One region of the Amycolatopsis sp. NBC_00438 genome, then DNA from elsewhere that is predicted to be linked to it. Evidence: riboswitches for the same ligand, from Rfam matches in the RefSeq annotation. Region 1 holds a riboswitch; each other region holds the start of a gene.

Region 1 (6,803 bases):
GGACCGGCGTCTCGATGGTGAACCAGAAGGAAACCATCGCCCCGCCCGAGCAGAAGGTCGACGACCCGGACCTCGACAAGGGCAAGACGCAGGTCGAGGACCCGGGCACGCCGGGCGAGAAGATGGTGACCTACAAGGTCACGCAGAAGAACGGCAAAGAGGTCTCGCGCGAGTCGATGTCGGAGCAGGTGATCACTCCGGCCAAGCCGAAGATCATCCACGTCGGCACCAAGAAGGCCGCGACCCCGGACATCGGCGACGGTTCCGCGTGGGACCGCATCGCGCAGTGCGAGTCCGGCGGCAACTGGGCCATCAACACCGGCAACGGCTACTACGGCGGCCTCCAGTTCGACAAGCAGACCTGGAACGCCTACGGCGGCTCCCAGTACGCCGCGCTGCCGAACCAGGCTTCGCGTGAAGAGCAGATCGCGGTGGCGGAGAAGGTCCGCGCCGGCCGCGGCGGCAGCTACAGCGCCTGGCCGGTCTGCGGCAAGAAGGCCTGACTTCCGCTTTTCCGAAACGGCCCCCACCTCCGGGTGGGGGCCGTTTCGCGTGATCAGGCGAGATACCCGCCTGATCACGCGGGTTCCGCCTGCGGTCACGTGTGTCGAACGTCCAATCACGCGTGTCGGCTCCTCGATCACGCGAGCCGACCCTTCAAGTACGCGAGCCGACTGTCCGGGTACGCGGGCCGACCCTCCCCGCACGGATATTCGGGTGCCCCGGCCCCAGGACCTGGTCAGACTGGGTCCGTGGAGGAGTACTACCAACGGCACAAGCTCCGGTACTTCCGCGTGGCACTGACCCGGCTGACGTGGCCCGCCGAGCGGCAGCAGGCGTGGTTGCGCGAGATCGGCATTCCCGTCTGCGCGGACGAACTCGCCCTGGAGTTCGACGACTTCTACGAAGACCTCGGACGCAGCCCAGGACACGGCGAGGCCACACCGGCCCTCGCCGAACTCGATTGCCTGCTCACACGGATGAGCGGCGAAGTCAACGCACACCTCTGGACGTTCGATGCTCTCGCGGCCGAGCCGGACTGGCGGCGGGTGCGCGAGCTGGCCACCGCTGCCCTCGCGGTGTTGCCGGACCATGCTGGGTAAGCTCACCCGGTGGTTGAACTGTTGGGACCTGCCGAGATCCGCGGGCTGGCGGCCGAGCTGGACGTGCGGCCGACCAAGAAGCTCGGGCAGAACTTCGTGCACGATCCCAACACCGTGCGGCGGATCGTCGACCTCGCGCGCCTCGGCCCGGACGACGTCGTCCTGGAGGTCGGGCCCGGGCTCGGCTCCCTGACGCTCGGGCTGCTGGCCGCCGGGGCGCGGGTCGTGGCCGTCGAGATCGACCCGAAGCTGGCCGAACGGCTGCCGAAGACCGTCGCCGAACGCGGGCCGGACGCCGCGGGCCGGCTGGACGTCCTCGAGGCCGACGCCATGCGCGTCTCGAAGGCGGATCTGCCCGCCGAGCCCACCACGCTTGTGGCCAACCTGCCCTACAACGTCGCCGTGCCGGTCGTGCTGCACCTGCTGGCCGAGCTGCCGTCGCTGCGCCGCGGCCTCGTCATGGTCCAGACCGAAGTCGCCGACCGGATGGCCGCCGGCCCCGGCAGCCGGATCTACGGCGTCCCGAGCGTCAAGCTCGCCTGGTACGGCTCGGCGCGCAAGGTCGCCGCGGTGCCACGCTCGGTGTTCTGGCCGGTACCCAACGTCGATTCGGCGCTCGTCGCCTTCGAACGCGGCGACGCGCCGGCGTCCGAGGACCGGGACCGGCTGTTCGGTCTCGTGGACGCCGCGTTCTCACAACGCAGGAAGACGCTCCGCGCGGCGCTCGCCGGCTGGGCCGGGTCGGCCGAGCGGGCCGGTGAGCTGCTGGTGGCCGCCGGGATCGACCCGAAGACCCGCGGTGAGCAGCTGGACGTGCACGACTTCGCGCGGCTCGCCGCCGTCGCCGGCTGACCGCGGCAAAATACGTCCTCCGCGGTGCCCGTCTCGCGATCCGGACACCTCCAGTCGTGTGATCTGGCCCAACAGGCTTGCTTTCGCTCCTCGGGATCGGTTTTACTCAGTACGTCCATCCCGAGCGACTGAGAGACCTGGCTCGCCGAAGTCGCAGCAACCACCCTCCGCAGGGCAGGTGCTACCGCCAGGACCGATGGAGGCCGTCCCGATGAAGAGGGTTGCTCGCCCGCTGCTGCTGACCAAACGCCGCGTTGTCGACGAGGGTCGCCGCTCCGTGACCGCATGTCGACGCTCCAACTGAGCTTGCTCGACCCGTCACACCTCTTCTTCATGCACCGTCCATAGAGGACGGACACTTGCTTGCGGCCGGACGCGTACATCTACGCGCCCCGTTTTCTGGAGCCTTCGTGATCACCGTCGAAAACCTGTCCAAGTCCTTTGCCCTCAACGGAAATCCGGTCGTCGCGCTGCACGATGTGAGCGTCGACGTCCAGGCCGGCTCGCTGTTCGGCGTGGTCGGCCCGGCCGGGTCCGGCAAGTCCGTTCTCGCCCGCTGCATCGCGCTGCAGGAGCGGCCCGACCGCGGCGTCGTGCGGCTCGACGGCCTCAACACCGGCACGCTCGACGGCCGCCGGCTCCGCGAGATCCGCCGTCAGCTCGGCGTCGTCGGCACCAAGTCGGAGCTGATCGCCGAGCGCACCATCGCCGGCAACATCGCGTCCCCGCTGGAGCAGCTGGGCATCGACGGCCCGCAGCGCCGCAGCAAGGTCGGCTCGCTGCTCGACCTCGTCGGCCTGACCCCGCGCGCCGCGCAGCGTCCCGGCGAGCTGACCGCCGGCCAGCTCCGCCGCGTCGCCGTCGCGAAGGCACTCGCCGCGGCCCCCGCGGTGCTGCTCGCCGACGACCCGACCGCCGGCATCGACCCCGAAGAGGCCGGCGCGGTGCTCACCGTCCTCGACCGGGCGCGCGCCGAGCTGGGCGTCACCATCGTGGTCACGACGCCGGACGCGAGTGTCGTCCGCCGTGTCTGCGACGACGTCGCGGTGCTCGAAGACGGCACGGTCGTCGAGCGCGGCTCCGTGCTCGACCTGATCTCGAACCCGGGCAGCCGCACCGCGCAGGCGCTGCTGCCGGCCATCGAGACCACCCGCGCGCAGGCGTCGCGCTACGACCGCTCGGTCGACGTCGTGCTGGTCGGCTTTGCCTCGGTCGGCGCCCTGCTGCCCGAGGCCGCGGGCCGCTTCGACGTCGAGTTCGCCACCATCGGCGGGGGCCTGACCCGGATCGGCGACACCCCGGTCGGCCGGTTCCGCCTCGGCGTCCGCGGCGAGCGGGCCGACGCGGCGCTGGCGTGGGTCGCCGAGCGCGGCGGCCACGTCACGCACACCGCCCGCGGCCCCCAGGGTGTCGCCGCGGCCTGACCCCAAAGCCGGCCCCCAAAGCCGTGAAGGGCACCTTCAGGGACTCTATGTCCCTGAAGGTGCCCTTCACGGCGTTCAGCGGGTGCCGGGCGCTCGACGTCCTTTCTCCTGGCGGGAAGCCGGCCGGTGCGGGCACGTAGGCTGGTCGGGTGCTCGCTGTAGTCCCGCCCCCAGTCACCGTCCGGGTCCCGGCCAAGGTCAACCTGCACCTGGCGGTCGACGACCTGCGCGAGGACGGTTACCACGAGCTGGTGACCGTGTTCCAGGCCTTGTCGTTGACCGACGAAGTGACCGTCGCGGTCACCGACGACCCGGGCCTGGAGATCTACGGCGAGGGTGAGGGTTCGGTGCCCACCGACGCCACGAACCTGGCCTGGCGCGCCGTCGAAGCGCTGGCCGCGCACGTCGGCCGCACCGAGGAGCCGAAGGTCCGCGTGGTGCTGCGCAAGGGCATCCCGGTCGCCGGCGGCATGGCGGGCGGCAGCGCGGACGCGGCGGCGACGCTCGTCGGCCTGGCTTCCCTCTGGAACCTCGAAATCACCCGCGACGAGCTCGCGGAGATCGCCGCCGGCCTGGGCAGCGACGTCCCGTTCGCGCTCTACGGCGGCACGGCGCTGGGCACCGGCCGCGGCGAGCAGCTGGTGCCGGTGCTCTCGCGGCACACGTTCCACTGGGTGCTGGCCTTCGACCAGCGCGGCCTGTCGACGCCGAAGGTGTTCGGCGAGCTGGACCGGCTGCGCGCCGAGGGCAACCCGCCGCGGATCGGCGCGCACACGCCGGTCGTCGAGGCGCTGGCCTCGGGCGATCCGCGTCAGCTGGCGCTGCTGCTGGGCAACGACCTGCAGGCGGCGGCGGTTTCGCTGCGGCCGGGGCTGCGCCGCACGCTGCGCGCCGGCGTCAACGCGGGCGCGCTCGCGGGCACGGTTTCCGGCTCCGGCCCGACGTGCGCGTTCCTCTGCGAAGACGCGCAGACGGCGGTCGAGGTCGCGGCCGAGCTGTCGGGTGCGGGGGTGTGCCGCACGGTCCGCGTGGCCCACGGCCCGGTGCCGGGCGCGCGGGTGGTCGGCGGGGACGACGCGCCTCGCGCCGCGCCGCCGCGGGTGCACGCGTGAGGCGCGCTGAGTTCGCGTTCCCGGGGCCGTTGCGGGACAAGCTCGTCGGGGCGATCCTCGACGGCACGAAGACGACGACGTCCGCGCTCCTCGCGGGTTATGAAGCCGACGGCGAGGCGCCGCCCGTGGCCGGCGAGCGCGAACTGGTCGTCGACTCCGCCGACAAGGGTGTCGCGATCATCGAGATCCGCGAGGTGCGGATCCTCCCACTGTCCGAAGTGGACCTCGCGCACGCGGTCGGTGAGGGCGAAGGCTTCACGACCGTCGCCGGATGGCGCGCGGACCACACCTCCTTCTGGCACACGGCGCAAGTGCGCGCCGAGCTGAAGGATCCCGAATTCACCGTGGACGACACGACTCCGATCGTGGCGACCCGGTTCACGATCGTGGAAAGGATCGGCTGAGCGCATGGCCAACCTGGTCAACCTGGAGGCGGTGAGCAAGTCCTACGGGGTGAAGCCACTGCTGGACGGCGTCTCGCTGGGCGTCGCGGCCGGGCAGCGCATCGGTGTCGTCGGCCTCAACGGCGGCGGCAAGACCACGCTCCTCGAAGTCCTTTCCGGACTCGCCGAGCCGGATACCGGTCGGGTGAGCCACGTCGGCGGGCTGCGGATGGCCGTCGTCACCCAGCGCACCGAGCTGCCGGACGGCAGCAGCGTCGGCGAGGTCGTGCTCGAACGCTACGGCGCCGAGCACGAATGGGCCGCGGACGCGCGCGTCCGGTCCATTGTGGACGGACTGGGCATCACCGCGATCGGGCTCGACACACCCACCGCGAACCTCTCCGGCGGCGAGCGGCGGCGGGTGTCCCTGGCCGCCGCGCTGACCGGCGAGCTCGACCTGGTCGTGCTCGACGAACCGACCAACCACCTGGACGTCGAAGGTGTCCAGTGGCTCGCCGACCACCTGCTGAACCGGCGCATCGCGGTCGTGGTCGTCACGCACGACCGGTGGTTCCTGGACACCGTCGCGAGTGTGACCTGGGAGGTCGCCAACGGCCGCGTCGAGAGTTACGAAGGCGGTTACGCGGACTGGATCTTCGCGCGCGCCGAGCGGGCGCGGCTGGCCGCGACGGCCGAGGAGAAGCGGCAGAACCTGGCGCGCAAGGAACTGGCGTGGCTGCGCCGCGGCCCGCAGGCGCGCTCGTCGAAGCCGCGCTACCGCATCGACGCCGCCGAGGCGCTGATCGCGGACGTGCCGCCGCCGCGCGACACCGTGGAGCTGATGGCGTTCGCGAAGCGGCGGCTCGGCAAGACCGTGCTGGAGCTGGAAGACACGACGTACACGGTCGGCGAGCGGACGCTGCTCGACCACGTCACCTGGCGGGTCGGCCCCGGCGACCGGATCGGCCTGGTCGGCATCAACGGCTCGGGCAAGACGTCACTGCTCAAGCTGCTCGGCGGCGACGTCGAGGGGTCGACCGGGCGCCGGATCCAGGGCACGACCGTCGCGCTCGCGCACCTGCGCCAGGAGCTCGACGACCTGCCCGCCGACCTGCGGGTGCTGCAGGCGATCGAGCAGATCGCCGGGCGCGTGGTGTTCGGCAAGCAGGAGATGACGGCGTCGCAGCTCGGCGAGAAGCTCGGCTTCCCGCAGGCCCGCCAGTGGACCCCGGTCGGCGACCTGTCGGGCGGCGAGCGGCGCCGGCTGCAGCTGTGCCGGCTGCTGATGGCCGAGCCGAACGTCCTGCTCCTCGACGAGCCGACGAACGACCTGGACATCGACACCCTGCAGCAGCTGGAAGACCTGCTCGACGGCTGGCCGGGCACGATGGTCGTGGTCTCGCACGACCGGTACCTGGTGGAGCGCGTCTGCGACACGATCGTCGCCCTCTTCGGCGACGGCCGCATCACCCACCTGCCGGGCGGCATCGAGGAGTACCTGAACCGCCGCGCCCTCGCCAAGGAGCCCGCGGGCGCGACGGCCCCGACGGCGGCGAAGGCCGAGGCCAAGAAGTCGGCGGCGGACCTCCGCGCGGCGCAGAAGGACCTGGGGCGCCTGGAGCGCAAGCTCGACCAGCTGCATTCCAAGGAGGAGAAGCTCCACGCGGCGCTGCTGGAAGCGGCGACGGACCCGGCGAAGCTGATGGAGCTGAACGCGCAGCTGAAGGGCGTCAAAGGTGAGATCGAGGACGTCGAGGCGCGCTGGCTGGAGACGTCCGAGCTGCTGGAGTGACCGGTCCAACGTTGAAAGCCGTGAAGGCCTCCTTCCCGGCCGTAAGAGCCGGGAAGGAGGCCTTCACGGCTTTCCTGCGCAGGTGCTCAGGCCGGTTTCCGCGTTGATCGGCGGATGGTGACGGCCAGCCAGTAATC
Region 2 (6,803 bases), 1.8 Mb from region 1:
CGTCGATCTGGCGGTGCTCCGGCCCTAACACACCGGGTGTCCGACTCGTCCCGGTGGTACACGAACGAGTTAATCCGGCCGCTTCACTATTCTGAGGGCCCCACAGCACTCGGGAGGGAGGCGGCATGGACCAGCTTCCCGTGCTGCTCGGCGTCGGCGGTGTCGTCCTGCTCGCCTCCGTGCTCGCCGTGCGCGTCTCGATCCGCCTCGGCCTGCCCTCGCTGCTGCTGTACCTCGGCATCGGCGTCGTGCTGGGGGAAGCCGGCTTCGGCATCCGCTTCGACAACCCCGGCCTGACCCAGTCGCTCGGTCTCGCGGCGCTCGTCATGATCCTCGCCGAAGGCGGGCTGACGACCCGGTGGTCGGCGGTGAAACCCTCGCTGGGCATCGGAATCGTACTGTCCACAGTGGCCGTCGTGGTCAGCATCGCGGTCACCGGCGCGGCCCTGCACTGGCTGCTGGGCCTGGATTGGCGGCTCGCGCTGCTGTGGGGCGCGGTGCTCTCGTCGACCGACGCGGCGGCGGTCTTCTCGGTGCTGCGCACGGCCGGGATCGGCAAGCGGCTCGTCGGCGCGCTGGAGCTGGAGTCCGGCATCAACGACGCGCCGGCCTACATCGCCGTCGTGGTGCTGGCCGAGGGCACCACTGTGGACTGGACGCTGCCGTTCCTGGCGGTCTACGAGCTGGCGGCGGGCCTGGCGATCGGGCTGGCGTTCGGCTGGCTCGGCGGGCTGGCGTTGCGCAAGGCCGCGCTGCCGGCGACCGGCCTGTACCCGCTGGCCACGGTCGCGGTGTGCGTCGTCGCCTATTCGTCCGGGCAGCTGCTGCACGCGTCGGGCCTGCTCGCCACGTACGTCGCGGCCCTGGTCCTGGGCAACTCCCGGCTGCCGCACCGCTCCGACACATTGTCGTTCGCCGAGGGCCTGGGCTGGCTGGCGCAGATCGGCCTGTTCGTGCTGCTCGGGCTGTTCGCGTCGCCGAGCCGGCTGCTGGAGACGCTGGTGCCGGGCCTGGTCGCGGGCGCCGTCGTGCTGCTGCTGGCCCGGCCGATCTCGGTGGTGCTGTCGATGCTGCCGTTCCGGCTGCCCTGGCGGGAACAGGCGTTCCTGTCGTGGGCCGGCCTGCGCGGCGCGGTGCCGATCGTGCTCGCGATGATCCCGCTGTCGGAGGGGCTGCCCGGCGCCCAGCGCCTGGTCGACGCGGTGTTCGTGCTGGTCATCGTGCTGACGCTGCTCCAGGGCGCGACCCTCGGTCCGCTGGCGCGCTGGCTCGGGCTGTCGAAGAAGTCCGAGGCGTACGAGCTCGACGTCGACTCCGCGCCCCTGGACGAGCTGGGCGCCGAGCTGCTGCAGGTCCGCATCCAGCCGGGCTCGAAGCTGCACGGCGTCTACCTGTCCGAGCTGCGGCTCCCGGTGGGCGCGACGGTCAGCCTGGTCGTGCGCGAGGGCGCGGGCTTCACACCGCAGAAGACCAGTCGCCTGCAGGAGCGTGACCAGCTCCTGGTGGTCACGACGGCCACGGTCCGCGACGACGTCGAGCGCCGCCTGCGCGCCGTGGACCGCGCCGGCCGCCTGGCCCGCTGGCGCGGCGAGTCGGGCATCTGACCCCAGGGGCCCAAGGCCGTGAAGGCCACCTTGAGGGACTCAGAGTCCCTGAAGGTGCCCCTCACGGCCTTCGTCCGTGTCGGCGGCCCGGGTACGTGATCTCGGCGTTGTCCGGTGCTTGTCCGATCTCCGCGCCCACATGGTGATCTTTTTCCGCAAGGGTGAATAAACCCCACGGGGAGCTTCCCTGCGTTCGTCCTTTTGGCTTACTCTCCGCTCCATTCGTTAGCTCGAATGGGTGAGTGTTGAGCAGAAGGAGTACGCAGGGTGATGAAACTTCACGCGCGCGGTGCTGGTCTGGTCGTGGCGGCCGTCCTGGGGCTCGGGCTCGCCGTCGCTCCGGACGCGGCCGCCGAGGTGGGCCCCTTTCCGGCCCTGGCCCTGCCGTTCAAGGCCGGCCAGCAGGTGTACTCCGCCGGGATCCACTCCGACGACGGCAGCACCGGCGTGGAGAACGCCCTCGACCTCAGCCCGGCCGACAAGACCGTGCGGGCGCCGCTGGCCGGCACCGTCCACCTGCAGCACTGCGCGGGCGGCGACTGGGTGACCATCGACCACGCCGGCGGCTGGCGCACCGGGTACTACCACATGGAGGGCATCAAGGTCACCGACGGTGAGCAGGTCGCGGCCGGCGACGTGCTCGGCTCGACGGGCAACGCCCTGCCGTGCGGCGGCAGCAGCACCGGCGCCCACGTCCACTTCACGCTCTGGACGCTGCCGGACGCGGCCGCGGCGGACTGGAACGGCGTCGCCTACGGCCGGCTGTCGACGACGGTCGCGGCCGCGCACGGCGAGCCGATCGACGGGAAGACGTTGGGCGGCTGGCTTTTCACCGCCGGCGCGGACCAGTACACCGGCACCGCGACGCACCTCGCGGACCACGCCGTGACGCAGCTTCCGGGCCATTTCCGCGCGAAGCTCTGACGCTTCTCGGATGCTGCTCGACTTGTGAGCGGCGTCTCAACATGTGAGGCGGGGGTTGGCCGCCACGCGGATTTTCGGTTACCTTCTGTCTCAGGTCATGAGTGCCAGCGTTAAGCCCCGGCTTGCTGGCCGGCAACCCTCCTTCCGCGGTGGGGTGCCCCGGGTGAAGACCGGGCCGGTCGCGCCGTGCGACGGGCAAGCGCGGGCCCCTCGCCGGGGGTCCCCCGGATCGCCGAGGAGGCACCGATGACTCTCGCCATCGATCGCACCAGCACCCCCCAGCCCGTCGAAACCGTTGCGGCGCAGGCACTTCCGACCGTCGTGGGCGCCTCGCTGCGGGTCCCGCTCGTCACCGGCGGGGACATCGGTTACGCCAACCTCGACCACGCGGCGAGCGCGCCGTGCCTCGACGCCGTGCGCTCGGCCGTCGACGAGTTCCTGCCCTGGTACGCCAGCGTCCACCGCGGCGCCGGCTTCGCCTCGCAGGTCTCGACCAAGCTCTACGAGCGCACCCGCGACACCCTGCGCCGCTTCGTCGGCGCGCGGCGGACCGACACCGTCGTGTTCACCCGCAACACCACCGATTCCTTCAACCTGCTCGCCCGCAGCCTGCCGCCTCGCACGGCCGTGGTCGTGTTCGACACCGAGCACCACGCCGCGCTGCTGCCGTGGCAGGGCCCGAACGTCCGGCGCCTGCCGACCCCGCGCACCCGCCTCGCCGCGGTGTCCGCTGTGGACGAAGCCCTCGCGGAATCCCCGCAGGGGCCCCGGCTCGTCGTCATCACCGGCGCGTCCAACGTGACCGGCGAACTGCTCCCGGTCGCGGAAATCGCGGCGGTGGCGCGGAAGCACGGCGCCCGCATCGCGCTCGACGCCGCCCAGCTCGCGCCGCACCGCCGGGTCTCGATCAAGGAGCTGGACGTCGACTACGTCGCCGTGTCCGGCCACAAGCTGTACGCGCCTTTCGGTGCGGGCGCGCTGATCGGCCGCGCCGACTGGCTGCGCGCCGCCCGGCCGTACCTCGCCGGCGGCGGCGCGACCAAGCTCGTCACCGAGGACGCGGTCGTCTGGAACTCCGGTCCCGAGCGGCACGAAGCCGGTTCCCCCAACACGGTCGGCGTGTACGCGCTCGGCGTCGCCTGCGAAACCCTCAGCCGGAACTGGGACGCCGTCGAGGCGCACGAACAGGCCCTGCTCACCCGGCTGCGCAAGGGCCTCGAGAGCATCCCGGGCTGCGCCGAACTGCGGCTGTTCGACGCGCCGGTCGACCGCGTCGGCACGGTCAGCTTCGTCGTCGACGGCTTCGACCCGGGCTGGCTCGCGGCGGTCCTTTCGGCCGAGTACGGCATCGGCGTCCGCGACGGCGCCTTCTGCGCCCACATCGCGGCCAGGCGCCTGATCGGCGTCACCGGCGGTGAAGGGCAGCAGGCGGTGCGGGTCAGCCTCGGCCTCGGCAGCACCGAGGAGCACGTCGACCGCGTGCTGCTGGCCCTGCGCCAGATCGCCGCCCGCGGCGCGCGCTGGGAGTACACGAAGGTGGACGGCCGCTGGGCGCCCGCCGGCGACACTCGGGAGCTGCCGCCCTTCTGCTGAGCGCTAGCCTGGGCCGATGGGGAGAGTGCCGCGTTTCTGGTTTCCGTTGGCCTTGCTGGGTTTCGCGCAGATCGGCATGGTCGTGACGCAGCTGCTGGCGCGGCGCAGCCCGGCCGAAGGCCACTTCGCGACCATGTTCTCGCTGCCGATGAGCCAGGAGAACGCGCGCGCCGCCGACGGGATAGGCAGGCCCCGGTACAGCGCGCAGTGGCTCACCCAGGACGACTTCTACGCACCGGGCGCCGGCCTGCCCGAAGGACCGGTGTGGCTGGTCGCCCTCGACGTGGTCCTGCTGGGCGCGGCGCTCTGGTACGCGCTGAGCCTGCGCCGGGCCGGGCGGGCTGTCCACACCGGGCGGTTCGTCCTCGGCACGGTGGCCGCGCTGCTCGCCGTCCCGCTGCTGGACCTCGTCGGGTCCTGGCAGTTCCGGCTCGGCGACGGGCTGCGCGGCCCGCTGCTGGCCACGCTCGGCCTGCTCGCGCTCGCCGCCTGCGAGCGCAGCCGGCTCGTCCTGCTCACCGCGGCGGCGTTCGCGCTGGTCGCCGTGGTGCTCTCGGCGGACGCCGCGGGCGTGCTGGTCTCCGCGGCGATCCTGTTCGCCGCGGCCTTCACCGCCGTGCTGCGCCGCCGCCCGGACACCGCCGCCGACACGCCCTGACCAGCGCCGTGGACAATGGTGCGGTGAGCACCGAGTCCAGCGCTGGAGAACCCGACACCGACGCCGCCGCCGAGGCGGTGCCCGAGCCCGTCCAGGAGACGCCGGAGGCCCCGGCGAAGCCGCTGCTGCCGAAGCGCCGGGTGGGCTGGGTGTTCGCCGTCGCGGTGGTGTTCTGGGCGATCGACCTGGTGACGAAGAACCTGGTCACCGCCAACCTGGAGGGCAAGGAGCCGGTCCGGATCCTCGGCGGGCTGATCTACCTGCAGGTGATCCGCAACCCGGGCGCCGCGTTCTCGATGGCCACCGGCATGACGTGGGTGCTGGCCCTGGTCGCGCTCGCCGTCGTCATCGCGATCATCTGGATCTCGCGGCGGCTGCGGTCGATCGGCTGGGCGATCGGCCTCGGCCTGGTGCTGGCCGGCGCGCTGGGCAACCTCACCGACCGGATCTTCCGCGCGCCCGGCGGGCTGCAGGGCCACGTCGTCGACTTCATCTCGGCGTTCGCGCCGAACGGCAAGGGCTTCGCGATCTTCAACATCGCCGACTCGGCGATCTGCGTCGGCGGCGCCCTGATCGTGCTGCTGTCCCTGCTGGGCAAGGACTACGACGGCACGTCGACCAAGGACAAGAAGAAGGCCGAGCAGGCCGGGGAAACCAAGCAGGAGGACCAGGCGTGAGCTCGCGGATGCTCCCGGTGCCCGACGGGCTCGACGGGATGCGGGTCGACGCCGGCCTCGCCAAGATGCTCGGGCTGTCCCGCACGGTCGTCGCCGAACTGGCCGAATCCGGCGACGTGCTGCTGGACGGCCGCCCGGCGGGCAAGTCGGACCGGCTGGCCGCGGGTGGCCTGCTGGAGGTCACGCTGCCGGAGCCGGCGAACCCGGTGGAGATCGTCGCCGAGCCGGTCGAAGGCATGCGGATCCTGCACGACGACGACGACATCGTGGTGATCTCCAAGCCGGTCGGCGTCGCCGTGCACCCCAGCCCGGGCTGGACCGGCCCGACCGTGGTCGGCGGCCTCGCGGCGGCCGGCCTGCGCATCGCGACGTCCGGCGCGGCCGAGCGCCAGGGCGTGGTGCACCGGCTCGACGCGGGCACCACCGGCGTGATGGTCGTGGCCAAGAGCGAGCATGCGTACACCGTGCTGAAGCGCGCGTTCAAGGAACGCACGGTCGACAAGGGGTACCACGCGATCGTCCAGGGCCACCCGGACCCGACGCGCGGCACCATCGACGCCCCGATCGACCGCCACCCGCGCCACGACTACAAGTTCGCGGTGGTCCAAGGCGGCCGCCCCAGCGTGACGCACTACGAGGTCGTCGAGGCGTTCCGCGCGGCGTCGCTGGCGCACATCAAGCTCGAAACCGGGCGGACGCACCAGATCCGCGTCCACTTCTCGGCGTTGAAGCACCCGTGTGTCGGCGACCTGACCTACGGCGCGGACCCGGTTCTGGCCCGCAAGCTGGGGCTGAACCGCCAGTGGCTGCACGCGAAGACGCTCGGCTTCGCCCACCCGGCGGACGGCCGCTGGGTGCAGTTCGAGTCGGAGTACCCGGACGACCTGGCGAACGCGCTGAAGATCCTGCAGGACGAGAGCTACTAGTCCTCGATCGACCAGATGAGGGTGCGCTCGTCCGGTTCCGGCCGGGGGCTCCAGCGGACCGAGACCACCCGGGTCGTGTCCGGCAGGACGTACACCGTGTGGCCGCCGAGGGTTTCGCCCGGTTTGACGCCGATCTTGTGCGGCGGCCGGGAGGTCAGCGAGACCGGGGCCTTGCCGATCGTCCGGCCGTCGGCGGTGAGCAGTTCGAGGTAGTTGTCCGGCAGCGAGGCGAACGGGATCGCGCCGCGGTTGGTGATCTCCGTGTGCACGACGACCGAGCGTTCGCCCTCCTCCAGGCGGTAGCCGGCCGCACCGAACAGGAAGTCCGCCGGGTCCTGGACCTCGAGCAGCTGCACCGTCAGCTGCTCGCCCTCCAGGCCCTGGGTCTCCAGCACCTCGCCGAGCCGGCCCTTCTTGCCGC
Region 3 (6,803 bases), 1.4 Mb from region 1:
ACGACGAAAACGGCCGTTCCCGGACCGGTCCGGCGTGATCCGTCCACAACACCCCGGTTGTCCACAGGTCGCGACGGCACCCCTGTCGGACGCCTCCCCGCGGGCCCTAACGTCGATCGTGTGTTCGAGCAGCCCGCCCGGGATCCGGGCCTCCCCGTCAACGACCGGCTCGCCTGGCTGGCCGACCAGCTCTCGCCCGACGCGAGCACGGTCGGACCCGGCGGCCGGCTGGTCCGGCGCTGGCTCCCGGGCGGAGCGACCGGCGCGGGCCGGCGCCGCTGGGCGTTCGCCGGTGTCTTCCTAGCGGTCGTGGTGCTCGTCCTCGGCTCGGTCGCGCTGCTGGGCGGCCGTCCGGCGCCCGAGCCGCCACCACCGCTGCCCAGCGCGAAACCCGTGGGTGAGGCGCCGGCCGCGCCCAAGGCCGGTCTCGTCGTCAGCGTGGTCGGCCGCGTCCGGTCGCCCGGCCTGGTCACCGTGCCCCAGGGATCCCGGGTCGCCGACGTGCTGCGCGCCGCCGGGGGAGCCGACCCCGGCGCGGACCTCACGGCCGTGAACCTCGCCCGCAAGGTGACCGACGGCGAACAGCTCGCGGTCGGGATCCCGGCGCCCGTCGCGCCGCCCGGCGCCCCCGAAGGCGGCGGCGGGAAGGTCGATCTCAACGCGGCGTCCACGGACCAGCTGGACACCCTGCCCGGCGTCGGCGAGGTGATGGCCAAGCGGATCGTCCAGTGGCGCACCGAACACGGTGGCTTCACGAAAGTCGAGCAACTGCGCGACGTCGACGGCATCGGCGAAAGCAAGTTCGAAAAGCTGCGCGAGCAGGTGACGGTCGGATGAGCGCCCTTCCCGCGACCGACACCCGGCAGGACCTGCGCCTGGTCCCGGCGGCGCTCGCGTGCTGGCTCGCCGCCCTGGCCGGGCTGCTCTTCGGCTGGTGGACGGCGGTCGCCGTCGGTCTCACCGCGGCCGTGCTGGCCGGGGTACTGCTCTGGCGGGCCCGCAGCCGGTCGCGCGGGCTGGGCGCGGCGGCGGCGTTGCTGGTGCTCGGCCTGGTCGCCGCGGGTCCGATCGCCTGGCGGATCCACGACGCGGAGCGTGACGGCCTGCGCGCGGCCGCGGCCCAGGGCCTGCCCGCGAAGCTCGAGGTCGTCGTCGCGGAGCGGCCGAGGCCGGTGCGGAGCGCGGGGTACGCCGATCGGCAGGCGGGCGCCCGGTCCGTGGTGCTGACGGCCGACGTGCGCACGGCGTCCGTCGACGGGCAGCCGGTCGTCTCGTCCGGGCGGGTCCTGCTGCTCGCGCCGGTCACGGAGTGGGCGGGAATGGTACCGGGCCAGGAAGTTCTGGTGGCGGGCCTGCTGATGCCACCGCGTGGCTCGGATCTGACCGTGGCGGTGCTGTCCGTGTGTGGCCCGCCGGGCGAGGCGGGTCCGGCGCCGTGGTGGCAGGAGGCCGCGGCCGGGCTGCGGTCCGGCCTGCACGACCTGAGCCGGACCTTGCCGGAGGAACCCGCGGGGTTGCTCCCGGGGCTGGTACTGGGCGACACGAGCGCGTTGTCACCTCGGGTCGAGCAGGAGTTCGTCACGGCGGGCCTGGCTCACCTGACCGCGGTCAGCGGGGGAAACCTTGCCGTCGCCTGCGGTGCGGTCCTGCTCCTGCTGCGGGTGCTCCGGCTGGGCCCGCGGTTGTCGGCCGTGGCGGCGGGCCTGTGCCTGGCCGGGTTCCTGGTCCTGGTGGGCCCGGAACCGAGCGTGCTGCGCGCCGGGGTCATGGCGGCGGTCGCGTTGCTGGCCTTGGCGCTGGGACGGCGAGGTTCGGCGCTGCCCGCGCTGGCCTTCGCGGTGTGCCTGCTGGTCGTGGCGGATCCGGCGATGGCCACGGACTTCGGGTTCGCCTTGTCGGTCTTCGCCACCGCGGGGCTGGTTCTGCTGGCTCCGCGCTGGGCCGGCGTGCTGGTCCGCCGCGGCGTCCCGCCGGGCTTCGCCGAAGGGCTGGCGATCCCGCTCGCCGCCTTCGTGGTGACGGCGCCGGTGCTCGCCGGGATGGCGGGCACGGTGAGCCTGGTGTCGGTGCTGACCAACGTGCTCGCCGCGCCCGTCGTCGCCCCGGCGACGGTGCTCGGGGTACTGGCGACGGTCGCCGCGCCGTGGTGGCCGGGTGCCGGGACGTTCCTGGTGCGCCTGGCCGGCCCGGAGGCCGAGTGGCTGATCTTCGTGGCGCGGCACGGCGCGCGGGCCCCGGGCGCGGTCGTGGCCTGGCCGGCCGGCTGGGCGGGCGCGCTGCTCGCGGCGGCCGTGCTCGCGGTGCTCGTGTTCGCGGTGCGGTACCGGCGGGTCCGGCTGCTGCTGGCGGTGGTGATCGTCGGCGCGCTGCTGGTGTTCGTACCGGTGCGGGTGCTCGCGCCGGCGTGGCCTCCGCGGAACTGGGCGATGGTCGAATGCGACGTCGGCCAGGGCGACGCGGTCGTGCTGGCGACGGCCGAGCCGGGGCGGGCCGTGGTGGTGGACACCGGGCCCGAGCCGGGGCCGGTCGACGAGTGCCTGCACCGGCTCTCGGTCGACCGGATCCCGTTGCTGGTGCTGAGCCACCTGCACGCCGACCACATCGGCGGGCTCGCGTCGGTCTTCGACGGCCGGTCGGTCGGTGGCATCGCCGTCGGGCCGGGGCGGACGCCGGAGTGGGCGTGGCGGCAGGTCGCCGAGGAAGCGTTGAGCCGCCACGTGCCGCTGGTGGAACTGAGCCCGGGTGAGCGGGTCGACCTGCCCGGGCTGGCGCTCGACGTGCTCGGGCCGACCTACGTGCCGGAACGCCCGGCCGGTCGGCAGGACGGCACGACGATCAACAACAGCTCGGTCGTCCTGCGGGCCGAGACGGCGGCCGGGCGTGTGCTGCTGACCGGTGACGTCGAACTGGCGGCCCAGGCGGACCTCCTGGCCGACGTCGGAGATCTGAAAGCGGAGGTGCTCAAGGTGCCCCACCACGGTTCGCGGTACTCGCTGCCGGCGTTCCTCGCCGCGGTGGCCCCGCGGGCGGCGCTCATCAGCGTCGGCGCGGGCAACACCTACGGTCATCCCAGCAAGTCCACAGTGGACACGCTGTCGGCGCTCGGCGCCCTGGTGACCCGGACCGACACGGACGGCGACACGGCCGTCGTCCCGGACCCGTCAGGGCCCGCGATAGCCCGGCGGGGTGAGCCACGAGGGCCGCCTCGCCGCTGACTTGATTCCGTTGCCCGGCAACGCGTTCCCGCCGGGGGCAAGCCTGGGCTCGCCCCCGGCGGGGGAGACGTCAGTAGCCGAGGGCCTGGTTCACGGCCGCGGCCGACGCCGGCACGGTGGCCTTGGGGCCCACGTGGTTCTCGATGGCGTCGAGGGTCTTGAGGCCGTCGCCGGTGATGAGGAGCACCGTCTCGGCGTCCGGGTCCAGCTTGCCCGTCTCGACCAGCTTCTTCGCCGTGGCGACGGTGACCCCGCCGGCCGTCTCGGTGAAGATGCCCTCGGTGCGGGCCAGCAGCCGGATGCCTTCGACGACCTCTTCGTCGGTGACGTCCTCGATCGAGCCGCCGGTGCGGTTGACGATGTCGAGCACGTACGGGCCGTCGGCCGGGTTGCCGATCGCCAGCGAGCGGGCGATGGTGTCCGGCTTCACCGGCTGGACGACGTCGTGGCCGGCGCGGAACGCGGCCGAGACCGGCGAGCAGCCGGTGGCCTGGGCGCCGAACACCTTGTATGGGCTGGCGTCCACCAGGCCGAGCTGGCCCAGCTCGCGGAAACCCTTGTCCACCTTGGTGAGCTGCGAACCGGAGGCGATCGGCACGACGATCTGCGGCGGGATCCGCCAGCCGAGCTGCTCGGCGACCTCGAAGGCGAGTGTCTTCGAACCCTCGGAGTAGTACGGGCGGACGTTGACGTTCACGAAGGCCCAGCTCGGGTGCTCGCCGGCCAGTTCGGTGGCGAGGCGGTTGACGTCGTCGTAGTTGCCGTCGACGGCGATCAGGTCGCCGTCGTAGACCGCGGTGGTGAGGATCTTGGCGCGTTCGAGGGACTGGGGGATCAGGACGACCGACTTCCAGCCCGCGCGGGCCGCCGCGGCGGCGACGGCGTTGGCCAGGTTGCCGGTCGAGGGACAGGCGAGCACGTCGAAGCCGAACTCGCGGGCCGCGGCCAGCGCGACGGCGACGACGCGGTCCTTGAACGAGTGCGTCGGGTTGCCGGTGTCGTCCTTGACCCACACGCGCTTGAGGCCGAGTTCCTTGGCCAGGCGGTCGGCGCGGATCAGCCGCGTCGCGCCGGGCTCGGTGTTCGGGATCTCTTCGACGTTGGACGGAACCGGGAGGAGCTTCTTGTAGCGCCAGATGTTCTTGGGGCCGGCCTCGATGTCTTCGCGACGGACGCGGCCGAAGTCGTAGGCGACCTCGAGCGGCGAGAAGTCTTCGGCGGAGACGAACTCGGGGGCGAGCGGCTGCCGGTGGCCCTCTTCCTTCGACACCAGTTCGACGGCCGGTCCGAGATCCGGGGTCTTGGTGGTGGAGGTCGTGCCGAGGGTTGCGGTCATCGCGAGGTTCCTTCCTCATCTGCCCCGCCGAAGCGGGCCGGAATTGGCACCGTGGTCGTCAGCTATCCCGCGATCGCGGGATGACAGGCTGTACGCCGGTTGCCGGGGCTTCGTCGGGCCGTTCCCTCTGCCCCTCTGGATGAGCGGTATTCAGTTGTCGGTGCGCGCCAAAGAGCGCGCCGCCTCCAGGACACCGTACGACATGGTGCTCGAGGCGTGCCATGGTGCCCGCTCGACATCACCGGAGCGGGCGCACCGGGAAGCAAGTGAGAGGATTCCCGGGTGACCGCGCAAGCCACCGCCCCGGCCCCGCTCCACCTGGTCCTGGGTGAGGAAGAACTGCTGATCGAGCGGGCCGTCCGCGAGACGCTGGCCGCGTCCCGCGCGATCGACGCGACGGCGGAGCTGACGCGGGCCCGGGTGTCCGATCTCACAGCGCCCGAGCTGGCCGAACTCGTCAGCCCGTCGCTGTTCAGCGAGGGCCGGGTGATCGTCCTCGAGTCGGCGCAGGACATCTCGCAGGAGCTGGCCGACGCCGTGGCTTCGTACCTGAAAGACCCGGCGGACGGCATCGTGCTCGTCGTCGTGCACACCGGCGGTGGACGCAGCAAGGCGGGCAAGACGCTCCCGGCGGTGCTGAAGAAGGCCGGCGCCGAGGTGACGGAGTGCCCGAAGCTGACCAAGCCCGCCGAGCGGGAGCAGTTCGTCCGCCACGAGGTGCGCCGGGCGGGTGGCAAGATCGACCCGGCCGGGGTCGCGGCCCTCATCGACGCCGTGGGCTCCGACCTGCGGGAACTCTCCTCGGCGGCGATGCAGCTCGTGGCGGACGCCGGCGGGGTCGTCGACGCCGACGCGGTCCACCGCTACCACCGCGGCCGTGCCGACGTCACCGGGTTCGCGGTGGCGGAGAAGGCCGTGAGCGGCGACCGCGCGGCGGCCCTGGAGTCGCTGCGCTGGGCGATGCAGCTCGGCGTCCCGCACGTCCTGGTCGCCGACGCGCTGGCGGACGCGGTCCGCACGATCGCCCGCGTCTCCGGCGCGGGCCGCGGCAACCCGAACCAGCTGGCCGGGGAGCTGGGCATGCCGCCGTGGAAGGTCCGCAAGGCCCAAGGCCAGTCCCGCGGCTGGAACCAGGACGGCCTGGCCACCGCGATGCGGGTGGTCGCGCGGCTGAACGCCGAGGTCAAGGGCGTCGCGGCGGACCCGAACTACGCGCTGGAACGCGCGGTCCTGCAGGTGGCGGCGGCCAAGGGCGACCGCTGATCATGAAGAAAGCCCCGGCCGGGGCCGGGGCTTCTCCAGAGATCAGGCAGCTCAGAGCGAGTTGACGCGCTTCGCGAGCGCCGACTTCTTGTTGGCGGCCTGGTTGGCGTGGATGACGCCCTTCGAGACGGCCTTGTCCAGCTTCTGGGCGGCGTCGCGCTGCATCTCGACGGCCTTGGCCTTGTCACCGGAGTCAGCGGCTTCGCGGACCTTGCGGATCGCGGTCTTCACCGAGGACCGGATCGCCTGGTTGCGCTGACGCGCCTTCTCGTTCGTGGTGATGCGCTTGATCTGCGACTTGATGTTGGCCATGAGGCGCTCCTGCTTTCACTCGGTGAGCTTCGCCGCCGCGCTCGTGTGGCCCCGCGAAAGCGGGTTTCCTCCATGACGGAATGCCGCACGGCAACGAGCCACGACTTTAACAGCCCAGCTCCGGCCGCCCGCGACCGCGTCCTGCGAGGCCCGGATCACCGGGAGTACGGTGGACGGCGGTAGTGCCTAGGGTTCCGTCACCGGTCCGCCCGCAGTTCGAGTCACACCAGCGAGACAACCAGGAACCGGTGGGTCTGGTCCGAGCGGCACCATCGGCGGGTCCGGAAGGCCCGCCGTTCATCTGACGGGGCAAAAGCCTGGAGGACCCGGTTTTCGCGCGCGCGAAAACCCCTAAGGGGTCCTGTGAACACCACCGCTCTGTCCCTCGTCCTCGTCGCGGCCGTCGTGCACGCCGCGTGGAACCTGGCCGCCAAGCGGATCGAATCCGGCGGCACCCAGTTCGTCTGGCTCTACTACACGGTTTCCGCCGTCGCCCTGCTGCCGGTGACGGTCGTGCTGCTCGTCGTCGAGCCGCAACGTCCACAGTGGAGCTGGCTGCTGGCCGCGGCGGGCACGTCGGTGCTGCACGTCGGGTACGGCATCGTGCTGCAGCGCGGCTACCGCGTCGGCGACCTGTCCGTCGTCTACCCCGTCGCGCGGGGCACCGGGCCGCTGCT

The links. Region 1 has a riboswitch for S-adenosylmethionine ahead of OG494_RS42950 (methionine ABC transporter ATP-binding protein). Riboswitches for the same ligand answer to the same signal wherever they lie in the genome.
Region 2: linked by a shared signal. The riboswitch ahead of OG494_RS03145 (aminotransferase class V-fold PLP-dependent enzyme) and the one ahead of OG494_RS42950 (methionine ABC transporter ATP-binding protein) in region 1 are both predicted to bind S-adenosylmethionine.
Region 3: linked by a shared signal. The riboswitch ahead of thrC (threonine synthase) and the one ahead of OG494_RS42950 (methionine ABC transporter ATP-binding protein) in region 1 are both predicted to bind S-adenosylmethionine.

Annotation. Positions count from the first base shown of each region.
Region 1 is NZ_CP107923.1:9,315,151-9,321,953, forward strand. It holds gene OG494_RS42935 (transglycosylase family protein) at 1-503, shown strand, start outside; gene OG494_RS42940 (hypothetical protein) at 753-1,103, shown strand; gene rsmA (16S rRNA (adenine(1518)-N(6)/adenine(1519)-N(6))-dimethyltransferase RsmA) at 1,113-1,955, shown strand; SAM riboswitch class I at 2,068-2,158, shown strand; gene OG494_RS42950 (methionine ABC transporter ATP-binding protein) at 2,366-3,379, shown strand; gene OG494_RS42955 (4-(cytidine 5'-diphospho)-2-C-methyl-D-erythritol kinase) at 3,529-4,491, shown strand; gene OG494_RS42960 (ASCH domain-containing protein) at 4,488-4,895, shown strand; gene OG494_RS42965 (ABC-F family ATP-binding cassette domain-containing protein) at 4,900-6,666, shown strand.
Region 2 is NZ_CP107923.1:650,649-657,451, forward strand. It holds gene OG494_RS03130 (ArsR/SmtB family transcription factor) at 1-28, shown strand, start outside; gene OG494_RS03135 (potassium/proton antiporter) at 126-1,604, shown strand; gene OG494_RS03140 (M23 family metallopeptidase) at 1,875-2,528, shown strand; SAM riboswitch class IV at 2,622-2,736, shown strand; gene OG494_RS03145 (aminotransferase class V-fold PLP-dependent enzyme) at 2,775-4,121, shown strand; gene OG494_RS03150 (hypothetical protein) at 4,138-4,779, shown strand; gene lspA (signal peptidase II) at 4,857-5,456, shown strand; gene OG494_RS03160 (RluA family pseudouridine synthase) at 5,453-6,382, shown strand; gene OG494_RS03165 (AsnC family protein) at 6,379-6,803, opposite strand, start outside.
Region 3 is NZ_CP107923.1:284,545-291,347, forward strand. It holds gene OG494_RS01225 (ComEA family DNA-binding protein) at 121-837, shown strand; gene OG494_RS01230 (ComEC/Rec2 family competence protein) at 834-3,215, shown strand; gene thrC (threonine synthase) at 3,286-4,551, opposite strand; SAM riboswitch class I at 4,564-4,697, opposite strand; gene holA (DNA polymerase III subunit delta) at 4,834-5,814, shown strand; gene rpsT (30S ribosomal protein S20) at 5,866-6,126, opposite strand; gene OG494_RS01250 (DMT family transporter) at 6,490-6,803, shown strand, end outside.